DNA from 2 places in the Jeotgalibacillus sp. JSM ZJ347 genome. Region 1 is predicted to be linked to the other one. Evidence: riboswitches for the same ligand, from Rfam matches in the RefSeq annotation. Region 1 holds a riboswitch; the other holds the start of a gene.
The links. Region 1 has a riboswitch for cyclic di-GMP ahead of ACH6CZ_RS06445 (HD-GYP domain-containing protein). Riboswitches for the same ligand answer to the same signal wherever they lie in the genome.
Positions count from the first base shown of each region.

Region 2: linked by a shared signal. The riboswitch ahead of ACH6CZ_RS14550 (anti-repressor SinI family protein) and the one ahead of ACH6CZ_RS06445 (HD-GYP domain-containing protein) in region 1 are both predicted to bind cyclic di-GMP.

Region 1 is NZ_JBISEN010000002.1:106,307-109,445, reverse strand. It holds gene ACH6CZ_RS06450 (NAD(P)/FAD-dependent oxidoreductase) at 1-1,098, shown strand, start outside; gene ACH6CZ_RS06445 (HD-GYP domain-containing protein) at 1,159-1,794, opposite strand; cyclic di-GMP riboswitch class II at 1,803-1,885, opposite strand; gene ACH6CZ_RS06440 (TetR/AcrR family transcriptional regulator) at 1,886-2,476, opposite strand; gene ACH6CZ_RS06435 (GGDEF domain-containing protein) at 2,940-3,139, shown strand, end outside.
Region 2 is NZ_JBISEN010000006.1:68,008-71,146, forward strand. It holds gene ACH6CZ_RS14540 (adenine deaminase C-terminal domain-containing protein) at 1-702, opposite strand, end outside; gene ACH6CZ_RS14545 (helix-turn-helix domain-containing protein) at 1,041-1,361, shown strand; gene ACH6CZ_RS14550 (anti-repressor SinI family protein) at 1,413-1,559, opposite strand; cyclic di-GMP riboswitch class I at 1,594-1,691, opposite strand; gene purD (phosphoribosylamine--glycine ligase) at 2,204-3,139, opposite strand, start outside.

The sequences.
Region 1 (3,139 bases):
GCGTATCATCTTGCTGATCACGATCTCGATGTCGTTGTAATTGAAAAATCAAGGATCGCGAGCGGCAGCACTGTCACAAATACTGCCATACTTCAATATTCCGGTGAGAAGATGTTCACCAGTTTAGTGAATACCTTTGGAGAAGACTACATTGCGAGACATTTAAAGTTGCTGAAGGAAGCAATTGATGAAATTGAAGCAACGTCCAGTCATACAAACATTGACTGTGAATTCACCAGAAGAGACACCCTTTATTCTGCAAGTTGCCCGGAAGACGTGTACAAGCTGCGAAAGGAATATGATTATTTAAAACAGCATGGCTGTGAGGTCGACTTTTTAAAAAGAGATGAGATTGAAGCGAAGTACCCTTTCAGCCGGGAAGCTGCGATTTACTCCTACAATGACGGGGAAATCAACCCGTTCACCTATACGCACGCCTTATTTGAAGAATCGGTCGCACAGGGTGTACGTGTATTCGAACATACTGAAATGAATGGACAGCACTTTGATCGGGAAACCGGCAATATGATTGTGACTACAAAGAACGGCTATACCATCGAGGCACGGCACGTAATCTTTGCGGCAGGATATGAAGGCATGGATATTAAAAAAGAGAAAAAAGCTTCCTTTGCAAGCACCTTTACTGTCACCACAAATCCGGTTGAGGACCTGTCAGAATGGTATAACCGGACAATCCTCTGGGATACCGCACGGCCTTATTTATATGTAAGAACGACAAAAGACAACAGGATCATTATAGGCGGATTAGATGAAAACACAGATGAAGAAGGAGACAGAAATAGTAAATTAACTCATAAAAAACGTCAATTAATTAAGGAATTTAATCAATTGTTTCCGGATATAAAAGTTGAGCCTGAGTTTTATTTGGCTTCATCTTATGGCGGGATTGTGGATGGAGTCCCTGCGGTCGGAAAATATGAAGAATTTCCGGGCTGCTATTTTGTATTTGCGTTTGGCGATAATGGAATGGTGTACGGGCAGGTGCTGGCGAAGTTAATTGCTGAAGAAATTACACATGGAAAAAGTCAGGATCTAGCGATGTATTTGCAGGACCGGCCGCTGCTGGAGAATGTCTGACTGGTATACTAGAAACTTTAATTTGCAGAAAAGAACTTCCAACACTGAGGAAGTGCTTTTTTATGACAGCCCATACCAGTCAAATCGTCGATCGTTTGATCTCTTCTTCTGCGGAAGACTAAATAACTTTGAAAATGAGCAAAAGGCGTCAATAAATCGTTGATCATAATATTTACCAGCGTATTTTTTCAGTTCGGATAAGGCTTCATCCCTTGAGAATACATGCCCGTATGGACGTTCAGCGGTCATCGCTTCGAAGCTGTCAACGATGCGAAGAATACGGACAGCGTCACCTAAGTTAATGTGTTTATTCGACCTCGGATAGCCTGACTGATCTATATTTTTGTGGTGGTACAGTACAATATCCGGATCAATCAGAATGTTTTGATGCGCTTGTAAAATATCCAAAGAAAAAGCCGGGTGTTCCTGTAGCTGTGACCATTCATGTTGTGTCAGACTCGTTGTTTTCTGAAGAAGATCAGAAGGAATTTTTAATTTTCCGATATCATGAAATAAAACAGATTGCACTGCAGCTTCCGTTAAGCAGTGATCTAATGAAAGATATTCACAAAAGTGAATATAGTATGCCGTAGTCTGTAATGAATGAATATATGAACATTCATCATGTATTTCTAATTGGCTGAGCAACTCTTCAGATTCCTGAAGGATTATATGATTGATCGCTGACCTTTGCATTGAGTCACCTCCCAGAGAGCCGGTTGCACAAATGACTCCCTGTCATTTAAGTGCCCAAATAAAACTACAGTGCATCGCATCTCTGCATGATTTATTTTTTAATGTTTATACCGTTCAAAAATATGTTTAACATCACTTCCAGCAGTTTTTCATTATCAGTCACAGAATCATATAAATGAGCCAGTGTAGCCCCTTCTAATAAGCAATAAAAAGAATGAGCAAGATAAACGGGGCTGTGCTCACTGGTAATTTGATTTGTTGTTAACCCGTGCAAAAAAACTTCCTCAAGATAGGTTAATAGTATATTTTTTGATCGCAGCATTTTCTGACTTACGTCTTCTTGAAAGGAAGAAGGAGGCGCAATCAGGGCGAGCTGCCAGAAAACAGACAAATAGGTTTCTTTTTGGGAAGTCTGATAGACGTTACATAAAATTTCACTTAATGCTTTTTCTGTTGTAGCAGATTTCAGGCTGCTCCTTTTCCGACTCCAGTAATGCTGATGAAAATTAATTAAGTAATCGAGGGCTTTCATATAAAGATCTTCTTTACTGGAAAAATGGCTGTAAATAGACGATTTTGTGAGCTGGGATTCTTCTGAAATTAATGAGATTGAAGCCCCTTCATAGCCACGCCGTGCAAAAAGACGAATTGCGCTTTGAATAATCAGTAGTTTCGTGTTCATAATTCACCAACTTTTTTTCATCAGAATCGTTATAGTGACAACCGAACGTTCGGTTATATTACTGCAAAAAATATGACTGAATGATCATCATTTCTCTGACCGCCCGCTTCTCTTCATCCAGCTTTGACATATGAATATCTTTCTTTCTATTTTCGATAAAAGTCTTAAACTCTCCTTTCGTTTTATTAGATGATTCAGCTAACTTAGCAAGCTTATATAAATTTTTTTCACTTTTAGTGACCAGAAAAACCATCCCTTTCCTAAATGATTTTATATCAATCATCGTATTTATATACTAATATTTAACACATATACACAAAATCGTTAATAGTTAAATAGAACTATTTATTCTGAAAATTCGGTAAAAATAGTATGCAGATAGCTGAACGATCGGTTAGTATATATGTATATCATTCATTTAGTTGTTACATGTCAGGATTATGTGAACGGGGGAACACAGGGTATGATTTTAGTCATTGAAGGTCTATTTCTTAATATTTGCATTATCCTAGCACTTACCTTTTTTTATCTTCAATTAAAATGGCGAATCATCAAAGATCGTATTCCAGAGAATGCAATGCATTGGATTGATGGACTTGCAGGTGGCGTCCTTGGTATTATGCTGATTCATTTTTCCATTCGGGTAACAGAAGAAACGATTGT
Region 2 (3,139 bases), on a different contig from region 1:
CGCTTCATGGTCTCCCGTTACACCGAGCAACGACATTTTTGCAATCGTCTTTTCTGATGCTCCCGGCAGGTGACCTTCAACCCTCTTATATCGCAGACGTGCTTCCTGCACCCAGCTCAGCAGCAGATCATCCCCTTCAGCAAGCTTAGGCCATGAAGTCAGCTCCCCAGCAAGTAAAACGCTCGGGTCATCAAGCCAGGAAAGCACTTCACCATTTGTAAAAACTTCTTCTTCATTGCGAAGCTCAGTCTGAGAATCCAGCCTGCTCCACCAGTAGTAAGTCAGCGGTGAAGTTTTGAATTGCTGCATAAAAGGAAGCGCTTTCTTTTTGTCGCATAATAAAAGGAGCATTAAATTATCCTGAATAAATGTGGTCGTTCCACGCTTCGCTGCATATTCTCCAAAACTTTGCGGATTATACAATTGAAATGGATGGACATGTGGTTCAATATAACCGGGTACAATCCATTTATCCTCAAGGTGAAGCACTTCAGTTCCATTCATTTTCTCAGGCATACCGCTCCCTGCATAAATAATTCTATCCTGATAGATCCATATATTCCCTCTCACCCATTGATGAAGGGACGAATTTAAATAATTTACATCAGCAAGTACAAGATCAGGGGATTTTTTCCCTTCCAAAATGGAGGTATGGCCTCTTAAATGACTGATCTTCCACGGGAATCTCTGTTCCACTCTCATCACTCCAAGCATTCCTCTAAAAGTTTCATTCAGTTTACCATATTTTACGCGTCACCGCACAAAAGAAATGTGACTTTTTAATGATTATGTGCATAAGTGAACATTATTTTTAAAAAATACATTTAAATCCATATTGATCATCAATCTTTTCCTTTAGCATCTTAAAATATTCTTAAGTGCGATAGATAAATATACATTTACTGTATTAATCATATGTTGTTAAAAAATATATTGAATATTCAGTCAAATGATTTTTTTCAATTACAGTTATTAGTGGTCTTTTTTTATTTGTATGATATTATTTATATAAGAATATTTAAGCAAAGAGAGTGATTGTCATGATTGGAGACCGCGTTAAAGCTTTAAGAAAAGAAAAGAAAATGTCGCTGACTGAACTGGCTGAACAGGCAGGCGTTGCTAAATCATATATCAGTTCTCTTGAGAGAAATCTTCAGAAAAATCCTTCTATCCAATTTTTAGAAAAAATAGCTCCTGTACTTGGTGTAACGGTCAACTCTCTACTGGATCCGGACAGCGATGAAAAAAATGTGGATAGTGAATGGGTAAACCTTGCGAAGACAGCGATGGAGTCAGGGATCTCGAAAGAACAATTTAAAGAGTTTATTGAATTTAATAAATGGCGGATCAATCAAAAATAGCCTGTGCAGCGTCTAACTTTGCACAGGCTTTTTCATTGTCTCGCGTATGAATTAACCAACAACTAAATCATTCCTCCTCCAATTGGCTGAACCTGCACTCTCCAGAAAATCTCTGATTTCTTCCTGTGAAATTCCCGCTTGTACAGCTTCCTCAATTAGCGCCATCCATTCAACATCGATTTCATTTTTATGACCCATTACATTCCCCTCCTAAAATACTTTCTACAGTACTTCAGGCGGCTCAGCCGTCATAGCTCCCCTATCTCTTTATTGGCCTTAGACCCGTAAGCTTTGCGTCCCATCCTTTCAGATGGTTTGCCTTTTTCTGTTCTCTCATAGCGATTGCGGCACCGGGATCAACATTGGGCTAAAAGTTTGAGTTTAAGTATTGAATTATGTTATAGACTTATATTATCACTTGGTTTAAAGTAAATAAATAGTCATATTTACCTAAATATTCTGACTTTTTCAACATTAAATTTGTGTTACAATATCAAATTGACTTATTTTGGTGAATACTGGTACACAGATTGACGAATATGCTGATTCAGTTCGTAATAAGAGATTGCTCTAAGTGACGGATATGTAGTGAGATCTTCACCGCATACCGGACATATCCAGGTTTCGCGTGACCCGCTGCTATAGGATGAGCGCATACATTTAGGACATTCTTTTCGCACCATATGATCACCTCTCGTTCTCTATAAAGAATATATGTAATCTCATTATAAGTGATAGTCAGTGATATACAAGAGGGAAAAACGCTCTTAAAGGGTGCAAAAAGAATGTTTTTCAACTAAATGCTCTCAATCGCTCCATATAAGTTAATTTTTCTGAAAATTTTAACTTCTTTTTAATGCTTTACTGCCAATATCTTTTCTATAGAAAAAATGGTCTGTGTGAACTGAATCCAGCGCACGATATACTTCATCACGTGCCGATTCAATCCCCTCTCCTGATCCGGCAGCAAGGAGCACTCTTCCTCCGTCGGAAACGATGTCAGAGCCATGTACTTTTGTACCCGCGTGATAGAAGAATGTTTCCGCATCCAGTATAGTCTGGACTGAATGTTCTTTTTCATAGGAGCCCGGGTATCCCTCTGATGCAAGGACCACGCCAATAACCGTATGATCACTCCATTCAGCCTGTGCCGTTACACCTCTTAACAAGTTTAGCAGCAGCAGTGCAAGGTCAGATTTCATTCTATGCAGAACAACCTGCGTCTCCGGGTCGCCAAAGCGGGCATTGAATTCAATCACTTTCGGGCCGCCTTCAGTCAGAATTAATCCTGCATATAACACACCTGTAAAAGGCGTCCCTTCTTTCATCATTGCCTGAACAACCGGCTCAATAATCTCATTCATTGCCTTTTCTTCTGTTTCAGCAGGCAGATGCGCAACAGGTGAATATGCACCCATGCCACCCGTATTCGGACCTTTATCATTGTCATATGCTCTTTTATGATCCTGGGCGAGCGCAAGTGGAATAATAGATCCCCCGTTGACAAGACACATAAATGAAAACTCTTCCCCATCCAGAAAATCTTCTACTACGATTTTACCGGATGAGTCACCAAAGCGGTTATGTTCAAGCATATCCTCGGCTGCTTCAAGCGCTTCATTTTCAGTCATTGCAACGACTACACCCTTACCGGCTGCAAGACCGTCTGCTTTAATAACGATCGGAGCCCCTTTACTCTTTATGTAATCAGATGCCTTCTGAAAGCTTGTAAATGTTTCGTAGTCGGCTGTCGGGATGCTGTATTTTTTCATCAGTTC